3 regions of the Enterococcus sp. AZ109 genome follow, and region 1 is predicted to be linked to each of the others. Evidence: riboswitches for the same ligand, from Rfam matches in the RefSeq annotation. Region 1 holds a riboswitch; each other region holds the start of a gene.
The links. Region 1 has a riboswitch for magnesium ahead of mgtA (magnesium-translocating P-type ATPase). Riboswitches for the same ligand answer to the same signal wherever they lie in the genome.

Region 1 (4,289 bases):
CTGTTTGGAATAAGCTTTGATTGGCTATTGTATTTGCACCAAAAACAAACCACATCACCAAGAAGGTAATTACATCGAAAATCGAGCTGACCGGTCCAATACAAACAGTGAACTTCATCAACCCTTTGGTTTCCCATTTAGTTGGCGTCAGCAGTTCTTCCTCATCCACGTGATCCCATGGAATCGTTAATTGAGCGATATCATAAATCAAATTTTGTAATAGCAATTGCAAGGACAGCATAGGTAAGAATGGCAAGAAAGCACTAGCAATTAAGATTGAGAAGACATTTCCAAAATTAGAACTAATCGTAATCTTGATATATTTCATCATATTACTAAATACTCTTCGGCCTTCGATTACACCACTTTCTAGTACATTCAAGCTCTTCTCCAGCAAAATAATTGAGCTAGCATCTTTCGTAATATCGGCAGCGGTGTCCACGGAGATTCCTACATCGGCTTTTCGTAGTGCGGGTGCGTCATTGATTCCATCACCCATGAAGCCGACTGTGTGTCCAGTTGTTTGTAAAGCTTCAATAATCCGAGCCTTTTGCATCGGGTTCAATTTAGCGAACAGATGAGTCTGATTAGCTGCTTGCTGCAATTCTTCATCACTCATTTGATCGACTTGATTGCCTAATACGAAGCGTTGTGCGTCAATACCTACGTCTTGGCAAACCTTTTGCGCTACAATCGCATTGTCACCTGTTAATACTTTAACGGCAACTCCATGTTCGTGTAAGGAAGCAATTGCGGTAATTGCCGATTCTTTAGCTGGGTCTAAGAATCCCATGAAACCGATTAAGGTCATATCTTTTTCATCTTCCGTGCTGTAAACCGCTTCATCGTGGGCATCCCGTTTAACAGCTACAGTGATCACTCGCATCCCCTGACGGTTCATCCGTTCATTCACTTCTTTTAATTGTTGGTGCAATTCTTCAGTAAATTCCAGTACTTTACCATCAATTTCCACATATTTGCAAATCGATGCCATCTCTTCTACAGCACCTTTAGTGATCATCCATTGATGTTCATCAGCCTTCACAACAACCGTTAAGCGGCGACGGGAAAAATCAAAGGGAATTTCATCAATCTTTTGAATCTCATTAAAAGGCAATTGGCGCTTTTCTTCTTCATAGTAATTAATTACAGCAATATCCATCAGATTTTTCCAGCCGGTTTGATAATTCGAATTCAAAAATGCCAGATCCAGTACTTGGGTATTTTCTTTACCTAACGGATCTAAGTGCTGCACCAGTACTACGCGGTCTTCAGTGATCGTGCCCGTTTTATCGGTACAAAGCACGTCCATACTGCCTAAATTTTGGATCGACGGCAGTTCTTTGACGATCACTTTATGTTTTGAGAGGGTCAAAGCTCCTTTAGCCAAGTTTGAGCTGACGATCATTGGCAACATTTCAGGGGTCAAACCAACCGCTACAGCAATGGCGAAGAAGAAGGCGTTCCCCCAATCACCTTTTGTAATACCATTAATTAAGAATACTAAAGGAAAAAGCACCATAATCAAGCGCAGCAACACTTTACTCACTCGGGCTAAGCCGATATCAAAGGAAGTTTTTCCCCGTTTGGTGGTCGCATTTTTCGCAATGTCACCGAAAAAGGTTTGCTGACCCGTTTTTAAAATGATTGCACGTCCTTGACCACTGAGTACATCCGTCCCCATAAAAACTAAATTAGACATATCTAAAGCATTGTTCTCATCGTCATCGACCACAGTAGCTGATTTTTCTACTGGCATCGATTCGCCTGTTAATGAAGATTGATTAACAAACAAATCTTTTGTCCAAATTAACACTGCATCTGCTGGAATCATGTCCCCAGTTGCCAAAGTTAAAATATCCCCTGGAACTACTTCGTCCATCGGAATTTCTTTCGTCTGACCCTCTCGAGTAATCGCTGCCGTATTTTCAATCATTTCTCGCAACGCAATACTGGCTTTTTGGGAACGATATTCTTGAATAAAGGTAATCAGCACACTAGCTAAAATCATAATTCCCATAACAATAGCCGCTTCATAATCAGAAGTCAGAATTGATACCACCATTAATAACGCTAATACATATACAAATAAATCATTAAATGCTTGAAAAAATAAAATGATTGCAGGCGTTGGCTTTTGTGCAGATACTTCATTGGGACCATATTCTTCCAAACGTGCCTTGGCATCCTCTTCTGATAAGCCTTTTAACGACGTACGCAGATTTAAGAATAGATCACGATCAGATAATTGAGCGAGTTTTTTCAACTCTTGATCTTTGCTTACTTTGCGAGCGATGAGGTTCTTTTTGTTCATCATCGTATTTCCTCCTCTTTGCAGAGAAAACATTCATCTCCTCCACGGTTCTATTATTTTTCGGTCGACTACTGTCTGGATGATCCATTGATCCTCACCTTTCTTCTATACTTTAGCACACGAAAAAACGCGCACTCGAAAATGAGCACGCGCAAAAGCAATCATGGTCATCGTCGAGCTTTAGCACTATAGGGCGTAGACAGACTGATCTGTCAGCTGCGTTATGAATCACCTTCACGATGATCCCTGTTCCACCAACTAAGACTCTCTCGATTCTTTCGCGGCAGCAGCTTGTGTCCATATAGGAGCCTCACCTAACAATTAATTTAATTTCCAATTCCACTATAGTAAAGATACACGTATGTGTCAACTAATAGGCAATTAGAATCACGTGAGAAAGGAGTTCTTCTCAATCACGCTCTTCCAATCAGCTGAATTTCAGCTTTGGCCAACGTACAGCTATTTGCCGCTTTTAAAAATTCATTTAAAAAGTACCCCGACTGCAAATCAAGTTCACTAGGTAAAGCGTACACGGTTAGGGTATAAATATGATCTTGGTCTGGAGGTGTTGGCCCAACAAATAATTCATCGATCGCAGAAAAATCACCTGCCAAAAAAGAACTGGAAAAACTGTTTTTACCTTGAATCGTTGGTGCTTGATTGGTTAAGCTGAAATTTTCTGGAATGTCAGTTAAAGCTACTGGAATATTTGCCATCAGCCAGTGAATCCAAGGAAATGAACAGACTTGTACCGCATCATAATCAATTAAGGTCAAGGCAAAAAATTTTGTTTCATCTGGAGCCTCCTTGATGGAAAAGGGAAACGATCTAACAGGATTACCTGCCCTGATGTCTTCATTTTCAGCGGCTTTTCCAAATCTTGCTGGAATCATTCCATCTTCAAATATTGTTTCAATTCTCATTTCATTTACTTCCCTTCTTTTATTTTCGGCAGTAAGCCTATCACAGCTTCAATATCTTTTGGTGTAATGTCCCCTAACCGAATAATCGTCGGTGTTTCAACAGTCAGATCAATGATCGTACTAGAAGTCGTTGTTCCTTGGGACTCACCTACTATAATATAATCCACTGATCTTCCCACCTGTTCTAGCACGATCTTCATATCTACCAGAATACCTTCCGCTTGACCTGAAAGATTGGCTGAGATCATTGTAACCGGATGCTGATGTACCTCCATAAAACTACGCCATACCGGATTACTTAAACAACTCATAGCGACTGTCTCACTGCCACAGAGCATCTTTGGCGGTACGTTAGCTTTTGCCTTCAAGATAATATTCAATGGTCCTGGCCAAAAAGCATTCACTAGTTTTTCAACGATCTCTTGATTTTCGATCGAAGCATATTTCTGCCAGTCCAATGGCTGAAGGAAAAACAATGTCAATGCTGCGTTAGCCGGACGTTTTTTGATGGCGAAAGCCCGTTCAATTGCTGCTTCATTCCATGGATCAAGGGTTAATGCCAGATTTGTATCACTGGGTGTTACAATGACTCCGCCTTCGTTAATACAGTGACTAGCTAATTGGAAATTTGTTTTTGATGGCGTTAATAATTTTTCTTTCATGACATTCTTCCTCTCGTTTCCTTCTAATACTCAGTGTATACTAGTGAAAACATCAGATCTAATAATTAATTAATTGAATTTCCATTATGATTCGTAATCAATTGAATGAGGTGAAAGAATGGCATTAAAATGGCTTCAAACATTCGTGATCGCAGCCAAATACTCCAACTACAGTAAAACTGCTGAAAAACTTTACTTGGCTCAACCTACTGTCAGTCAACACATCCGTAATCTGGAAAAATCACTGGATAGCAAGTTGTTTGAAAAAAGTGGACGAAATGTGGAACTTACCAAAGTCGGTCGCTTGTTTCTACCAACTGCACAAGCGATGTTGAAAGAATTTGAACACGGGTTAGAAGAAATTAATCGCTTTGAAAGTGGGTTTCAACA
Region 2 (4,289 bases), 950 kb from region 1:
AGGTACACGTACAAAAATAGGACGCCGCTGCTGCCGATAAAGCCAAATTTTTCACCAATAACGGTAAAAATCATATCAGACTCTCTGACTGGGACATAGACCCAGGCGGCATCGCCAGCTTTTCCAGTAAATCCACCGGTAGCGATCGCCAGCATACTGCGAACCTGTTGAAACGAGATAGAGTCCTGATATTTTTGAGGGTCTACCCATGCTTCAATCCGATTTAGCTGGTATTCCTTGAAATGCAAAACTTTTAGAATCGCTCTTCCCCATTCAGTGAAAACGAAAAGCAGCAAGCAGCTGCCTAGCACAGCCAATAAACCTGCTAAGCAAAATAAAATCCGCTTATTAACTCCCGCAATAATAAACAGTGCTCCTAAAATGCAGACGAATACCAGACTCGTGCCAAAATCCCGCTGCAAAAACATTAAAAGAAAGGTCGGTAAAGCAAGCAACAAGCTTTTTTGCATATAGCGCCAGTCAGACTGCCACGTTCGATTTTGGGTTCTCTGCTCATAATGTAAGGTGCAATGGACCAGCATTAAGATAAAGGTAATTTTCATCATTTCAGAGGGCTGCAGCGTTAGCGGTCCGATTCTCAGCCAGCGTTTGGTTCCTGTTAATTCAAACATGGCTGGGTCATAATACCACTGCAGCAGCACCATGACTCCTAGCGAAAGTCCATACCATAGCGGTGCATATTTCACGAGAAACGAAAAAGGTAAGCGACGAGCTGTTAGCAAAGTGGCTAATGCTAACCCACTAAAGATCAGCTGCTTAACTACAATCGGTTGTACCAATTTCCCTTCTAGCACAGCTGTCTGATATTGCACCCAAATGCTCAGCAGCAGGAATAAAAAAATCGGCAGCAGCAACGCATCATTCCATTCTTTTCTTCTTAGCATAGGGCACCTCCTTTGCTGAAATATTCAAGGCAATCCCGATACAGAAAGAAAGAATCAAATAACTGGTTCCACCATAACTAATGAAGGGCAAAGGAATCCCAGTCATCGGAATAAGCCCCAATATGCTGGCAATATTAATGCTCGTTTGTGCCAATAGCAATGTGCCGATTCCTAATAAAACCAACGCCGCTTGATGATTTTCACAACGGGTACTTATTTGGAATAAGCGTAAGCATATCAGAAATAACAAAAACAAAATTCCGATAGCTACAATGAGTCCCAATTCCTCAACGATGATGGAAAAGATAAAATCCGTTTCAGCTTCCGGTAAATAGCCATTTTTCGTGATACTGTTGCCGATACCCCGCCCGAAGAACCCTCCGTTATACAGAGCATAGTAAGAATTACTCATTTGATAACCCACACCATTGATATCTGCAAACGGGTTACCTGCGACCGCAATCCGCTCATACACATGTTGAAAAAGGTGAGGCAATAATTGGAACTTACCCAAGAGCAGGACAATTCCAGAAACAGCACTCATTAGAATAACCGCACCCACCCCTAAGATCAGACCAATATCAACGGCTATCGCTGATGACCAAAATAAAACCCCCGCAATAACCAAAATCAAGACAGCTCCTGCTACCTTAGGCTGAACCAGAATTAAGAGCATCAGAAACAGCGTAACGAAGATTGGTGCCCGTAATTCTTGCTTTGTCTGCAACGGATTGCGGAAATAGTAGCTTAAATAAAAAATCAACGCGATATTGGCAAGCTCAGATGGCTGAAACTGGATGCCAAAAATAGAAACCCAGCGTTGCGCACCATTAACAGTTACGCCAAATAAATGAACTTTTACCAATAGAAGCAACAGTGCCGAACAACCTAACAATAGCTGAGCCATTCGCAGCGTTAAAAAATGCGACAGCTTGATGGAGAATGTTAGAGCAATAACCAACCAGCTTAATCCCATAAAAATTAGTTGCCGATAGAACAAGCTCTGTGGATTTTCACCAGCAATCATTAGACGATAAGAACTGGCACTGTAAACCTCTAAAAGACCGATTGTGCTCAGGACAGCATACGGTCCTAAAATCCACCAATCGATCTTTTTTATCTGCTGCATCGTTTCACCTCCTTTAACAACTATTAGGTGAACACGAGCGGTTATTTATACTTTTTAGAATCCATACAAAAAAGGTCAGAAACCTTTTCGAACAAGAATTCTGACCAAGCGTCATCTCATCGTCCGAGTTTTAGCACTATACAACGTAAAGACCTGGGTCTTAGCTATTTTTGAAAAGCCTTAATCCGACAATTCCTGTTTTACCCGTTGGCATCTTTCGATGTTTCTGAGCAATAGCTTGTGTTTGTATAGGAGCCTCACCTAACAAGGTTGTTGCTATTTTATTTTCACGACCTCATCTTACTCTTAGGCAGGACTAAGTTGCAACCAAAAACCGAAATTCCCCCTTGAATTTACTCTTTCTTAATAACAATGAAGAAAAGATAAAAGAACGATTATATATTTTATAAAATAAGGAAATCTATTTTCACATCAGAAAAACCAGAGTGATGCTCATTGGATACTTTCGATTAGCACTAAGTTAGCATTAGAAAAAAATCTATTATGCCAGGGCAAATGAGATAAAAGCCCTCATCACAAAAATCATAACAATAACTATTCATTTCATTCATAATCCCCAAAACTCAATAATAGGTATTCGATAACAAATTATAAAAGACCACGGAATTTCAAAATAAATAACAATTAAAACGAAGGCGACCTATTTACTATCCTACTTATTGTGCTAAACTAAGGAAAACTAGATTAAGGAGATATTGAATTGGAAGAATTAGTTTTGGTATTACCGGAAACCTGTTTAGAAAAAGCAGTCCTCACTTTTAAGCAAGAATTTTTTGATCAGGATGAGCCAGTAATCCTGGTAGTGGTTTGTTGGATCAGATGAATTATCAAGACTGGTTAGTGTACACTCGAAATAGTCGTAGTGAAGAAACTCGTCAGTCAAATTGGGTGCCGTCTACGGTCTTCTTTGCTCTGCGCAAAAGTGACCACAAGATTATTGGCATTATTGATATTCGTCATCACATTGACCATCCACTTTTACGCAACTACGCTGGACACATCGGTTATGCGGTTCGGCCAACAGAACGGCGGAAAGGTTATGCGACAGAGATATTAAATCTGGGGTTAGGATATGCTGAAATATTGGGGCTATCTGAGGTAATGCTGGGATGTCACGCTGATAATCTTGGTTCTATCCGAACGATTGAGCAAAATAGTGGGGTGTTGATCGAAGAAAAAATGAATGATGCTGGACAAACAGTTTGCCTTTACTGGATTCAGCTAGGAAAAACACAAAACAATCAGTCTGTCGAAGAACAATAAGCACATCTTTTTGCTATCGTATCGATTTTTCACTCGTTCCTACAATTGAAAACAGCACTACAAAAGAGACCCTATCAGCATTTTCTCTGATAGGGTCTGGAATCTTATTTTGAATTGGTTGCTGAAACAATCAGCATCATTGGTCGTCTAAATTCATCTTTCATCCCCGGGATATCCAGCATATTCTCCGGCGGTGTCGGCTCAACGATTCGATCAATGGTGAAACCATTCGTCAACAAACCGTCTAAATAGGTGGTCAAGGTTTTATGGTATTTCGTGACCTCACTGCCTAAGAAATGAGCGGAACGCTTGCCTTCATAAAAGTAATTATCCACCGGAAAATGAGCGATTTCACCAGTTTCATCATAGTACCAATCCTGAGTGCCATAAGCGGTAAACACCGGATGTTCCACTGAAAAAATAAATTGTCCACCTGTTTTTAAATAGGCATGAACATTTTTTGCCACTACCTCAAATGAGGGGATGTAATGAAACGCTAAAGAACTGATCACTACGTCAAATTGGTCAGCTGTAAAAGAAGCTTCTTCTATGCCTTCTTGCAAGTAGGTAACATTGTCATAAGGGGTCTGCTGTCTGGCTACTTCCAACATTTTCTCAGAGATATCCACTCCTGTAACAGCTTTAGCCCCATGCTCCGCAGCATAGATACAATGCCAGCCATATCCGCAGCCTAAATCAAGGACAGTCTTGTCTTTAAAATCTGGTAACAGCTCTTTTAACGTCTGCCATTCACCCGCACCATCCAAGCCTTTTTTACTACGTTCCATTTGGCTGTAGCTTTCAAAAAATTCTTCGTTGTCATAAATATTGTTTGTCATTTTCATTTCCTCCATGTAATTGAAATTATTGGTTGGCTATTACATGGAGTTCCTCTCTTTTGTGGGCAATCATCGTTCCTCGCTCCTTTCAATCATGCCGTGCGCATGTTTTTTTCTTACCCACAGTTTAAC
Region 3 (4,289 bases), 620 kb from region 1:
TAACCAACGCATTGTCACCCGTTAAAACTTTGACGCCAACGCCATGTTTTTTCAACGCTTCTAAGGCTTGCTTAGTGGTTTCTTTTGGTGGATCAAGAAAAGCTAAGTAGCCAATTAGCACCATGTCTTGTTCATCTTGAACGGAAAATTCTCCCACGACACTTGGGTTAGTCTTTTGTGCGACGCCCAGAACGCGCAAGCCATCTGAATTTAACTCCTTTACTTTCTCCAGTATTTCTACACGGACTTCTTCAGTCAAGGGAATGACCTCTTTGTGAAAATCTACATAACTGGAGATTTCCAACATTTCTTCAATGGCTCCTTTTGTGATCATTTGCGTCTTGCCTTGAGCATCCTCCACCACTACACTCATGCGGCGGCGTTCGAAATCAAAAGGAATTTCGTCGACTTTACGGTATTGAATTTTGCCAGTGTTGAGTGTTTCTTTGGACGCATCAATAATTGCAATGTCCAATAAGTTTTTTAAGCCAGTTTGATAATAGCTATTTAGGTAAGCATGACGTAAGACACGATCATTCTCTTTCCCTTCACAATCAAGATGATATTCTAAGATAATTTTGTCTTGGGTTAAGGTGCCAGTTTTATCGGTACATAGCACGTCGATGGCACCGAAATTTTGGATTGAATTCAAATTCTTGATAATCGTTCCATTTTTTGCCATACCAGAAGCGCCTTTAACTAAGTTGGTAGTAACGATCATTGGCAGTATTTCTGGTGTTAGACCTACAGCGACTGATAAGCCAAACAGACACGCTTCCATCCAGTCCCCTTTTGTGAAGCCATTGATTACAATAACAGCGGGTGCCATCAAAGACATAAACTTAATTAGTAAGAAAGAGGTTTTTTGAATGCCTAGTTCAAAACTCGTTTTTACTGGTTCGCCCGCTAAGTCTTTGGCGACATGACCAAATAGTGTTTGGTTTCCTGTTGAGACCACTACTCCTTCAGCAGTTCCACTAATGACATTACTGCCCATAAAGACTAGATTTTCGTAGCTAGTTTCAGTGTCATAGCTGGCTGTTGTTTGTTCGGCTGTTTTTTCTACTGGGTAGCTTTCACCGGTTAATGCTGACTGCGATATAAATAAGTCCTTAGTTTGAATCAGTCGAATGTCCGCTGGAATCATATCACCTGCTGATAATTTTACGATATCGCCACAAACGATTTCTTCCATTGGAATTTCACTAAACCGATTGTTTCGCTTCACTGTTGCAGTCACTTTAACCATTGATTTCAATTTTTCAGCTGCCTGGTTGGATCGCACCGATTGAATCAAGGTCATTGTCCCACTAAGAATTACCATAATAGAAATAACTGCCACACCGAACAGGTCTTTATCTCCCGGTGCTGCCAAAATAAATTCAGTGATAAAAGAAACAATTCCTAATGCGATCAATACAAGGGTGAATGGTGTAATGTACGCCTTGATTACTTCTACAATCAAGGGTGTTTTCTTGCCATAAGTAATTTTGTTGTCACCGTATTGCTCCCTTAGCATTCCTACTTGAACTTCCGAAAGACCTCTTCTAGGTGTTTTGAAGTGCTCCCACATATTTTCTACGGTGCTTTTTGCCATTTGTTCGTAGTTTACGATTGTTGGATTTTTAATTTGTTTTTCCATTTTTTGTACCTTCTTTCCGATCATCGCATACCAGATGACTGTGCCTAGTCCAAAGAACACAGCGTTTTCTAGGATGATTTTCATATTATTGCCTCCTTAAGTCGAGACAGTGAAAAGAAGGTTCTCAAACGAGTTAGCTAAAAACAAATAGACAATAGTCTTTTGCTATTTGCCTATGCTTTTCTTTCCAAAGTCTCTGTTGATCCGAGCTACTGTCGTCCATTTGTTTTCATCTCCTTTGATTTTGTTACTGCTAGTTTCTTCTTAAATACTTTCAGTTCTACTGCATGGTCGAAATACGTTTCTGCAAGGCTGTCATAACCTAATTTTTCATAAAAATGCCATGCTTGCTTACGTCCTGTTAAAAAGACAAGGGTAAATCCTAAGTTTTGGGCCACTTTTTCAGCGTAATCAAGCAACTTCCGCCCGATGCCTAATCCTTGGCATTTTTCAGAGACAGCCACTTGTTTGATCTGAGCAATTTGGGTATTAACAGGATGTAGCAGTGCGGTAGCGACTACTTTTCCATCGATCCTTACAATCAGGTGCAGATCTTCTTTTTCTTGAAGTGGTGCATAAGTCAGTACTGGTTTGCCAGCGCTTTTCATCAAGAGCTCATTGCGTAGGGTAATTCCTTTCCAGTAATCTTGACTGTTCCAATTAGTTAGTGTGAACACTGTTTTACCATGATGTTTCCTCCTCTGTTTAGTGTTTTTTTGGAAAAACTTGCAAGCGACACAAAAAGACCTTTCGCCAAAAACTCAGCGAAAGGTCTGAAATAAGCACAAAAAAAAGCCCATTGCGATCTAGTCGTTGAGTTTTGGCACTATACAACGTAAAAAGCAGCGCTTTTAGCTACCTTAAGAAAAGCCTTGTAATCGACAATTCCTGTTCTACCCATTGGCGTCTCTCGACATTTTTGGGCAGTAGCCTGTGTTTGTATAGGAGCCTCACCTAACAAATCAAGTTATTCGTTTTTCCGAGGTAAGAATACCATCATTGGATTTAGCTTGTCAACACTAAAAAAATAAAAGAACAAACACATTTTGAATAACGTTTGTTCTTTTCAGGTTATCTGTTGTTCATTTTATTAATGAGCAACCGGCTGCTCAGTGGTCTATTTTTTCAGTATAGTTATACTTTTATTTTTTGCATAGAACCTGATACTTTAGTGATTTCCTAGTCAGAATACAACTATCTACCACAAGTGAAAATATTTTTAAAATAACAAGCCTATTCTAACTAATTTCGATTATCAGGACTTAGATGCGTCGCTGCAAATAGCGCACGAACGATCAAAGGAGTAATAATTGCAGCTCCGATCATTTCAGCAACTCCATTAGTAAAAATCAATGTTCCTAGTACTTTGATCAGCCCAGAAGGATTTACACCATAGGCATCGGCTACGCTGTTAGTGTATAATAAACCCATGAGTGACAATACTAAAACCGTATTTGTTAAAGAACCAAAAACGGCTGCGATAATCGTTGCCAACGTTAATTTATGATATTTTTTATAAAGCCAAGTAAATAAAGCCCCTGCTACTAGTCCAACCATTACTCTGGGTAGAACGGATACAATTGGGTTGGTAAAAACGAGCGTATCTAACGGATTAGTTGGCGAGGTAAATGCTCGGATAACTGTAAAGATGCCCCAGACCAGACCGATAAACATACCATCTTTTGTCCCTAACACAACAGCCGCAATAATAACTGTGATATGAATAATGGTTAAATCAGTGATTCCTAGTGGGATAAAGCCTAAAAAAGGAACCATTGCTTGTAACATAATCAAAGCAGTTAATATAGCACGAATCGTTAGCCGATACGTTTTATTTTTAGTATTCATTTTTTTCACTCCTAAGTTAGTTTCGATGACACTCGTGTCATTGGAATGATTATACATAAAAATGACACCTGTGTCATTAATTGATTACCGAGGTGACCCATGAAAAACAATTCAAATGAAGAGCGTAAACGTCAAAAACGTGAAGCTATCTTAAAAAGTGCCCGAAAAGTATTCGCGAAAAAAGGCTTAATTGATGTCACTATGAAGGATATTATTGATGAATGCGGAATTAGTCGTGGTGGAATTTACTTATATTTTGACTCAGTAGATGAGATTTTTATTGAGACAGTAAAGCGGCGCAACAGCCGAAAATTTGATTCCATTCGCTCATCCATTAAAGAGAATCAGCCTTTTGATGAACTGTTGGACAGTTACTTCAACAGCCACAAAGAACGTTTGTTAAATACAATTAATGATAGTATGCTGCGGGCTATGTACGAGTATTACTTCACCCATAAATCAGATGAGGATCGTGAGTTTCAGCAGGCACAAATGGGCGCTACCAAAGAAACGATCTCCGAAATTCTAGAGTTAGGTGTTCAGCAAGGCGTCTTACTAGCCCAACCATTAGGTCAGTTGGCAGAAAACTTCATGTTCGTCATCGAAGGATTAAGTGTTTTAGCACTAATCGGTGATATTAGCGAGGTCCAAATTGATCAGCAGTTTTCGCTGATGAAATCTTTATTGCCGCGAACATAAGATTGAGATTGTAACAGAAGTATTCAACTCCGAGAAATACGCGAATAATCCGTAAATAACTGCTCATATTTTTACGATTACTCGGATCATTTCCGAAAGA

Region 2: it holds a riboswitch for magnesium, as region 1 does, so the genes downstream of both, IGI42_RS06635 (FtsW/RodA/SpoVE family cell cycle protein) here and mgtA (magnesium-translocating P-type ATPase) in region 1, are expected to answer to the same signal.
Region 3: it holds a riboswitch for magnesium, as region 1 does, so the genes downstream of both, IGI42_RS05155 (GNAT family N-acetyltransferase) here and mgtA (magnesium-translocating P-type ATPase) in region 1, are expected to answer to the same signal.

What each region holds. Positions count from the first base shown of each region.
Region 1 covers NZ_JBIOSF010000001.1:451,174-455,462, forward strand. Annotated here, with positions in the region: gene mgtA (magnesium-translocating P-type ATPase) at 1-2,314, opposite strand, end outside; M-box (ykoK) riboswitch at 2,474-2,643, opposite strand; gene IGI42_RS02180 (YbhB/YbcL family Raf kinase inhibitor-like protein) at 2,728-3,237, opposite strand; gene IGI42_RS02185 (L-threonylcarbamoyladenylate synthase) at 3,243-3,899, opposite strand; gene IGI42_RS02190 (LysR family transcriptional regulator) at 4,018-4,289, shown strand, end outside.
Region 2 covers NZ_JBIOSF010000001.1:1,397,916-1,402,204, forward strand. Annotated here, with positions in the region: gene IGI42_RS06630 (FtsW/RodA/SpoVE family cell cycle protein) at 1-905, opposite strand, end outside; gene IGI42_RS06635 (FtsW/RodA/SpoVE family cell cycle protein) at 880-2,034, opposite strand; M-box (ykoK) riboswitch at 2,143-2,310, opposite strand; gene IGI42_RS06640 (hypothetical protein) at 2,756-2,878, shown strand; gene IGI42_RS06645 (GNAT family N-acetyltransferase) at 2,875-3,318, shown strand; gene IGI42_RS06650 (class I SAM-dependent methyltransferase) at 3,423-4,157, opposite strand.
Region 3 covers NZ_JBIOSF010000001.1:1,072,923-1,077,211, forward strand. Annotated here, with positions in the region: gene mgtA (magnesium-translocating P-type ATPase) at 1-1,642, opposite strand, end outside; gene IGI42_RS05155 (GNAT family N-acetyltransferase) at 1,852-2,250, opposite strand; M-box (ykoK) riboswitch at 2,441-2,611, opposite strand; gene IGI42_RS05160 (ECF transporter S component) at 2,885-3,490, opposite strand; gene IGI42_RS05165 (TetR/AcrR family transcriptional regulator) at 3,590-4,189, shown strand.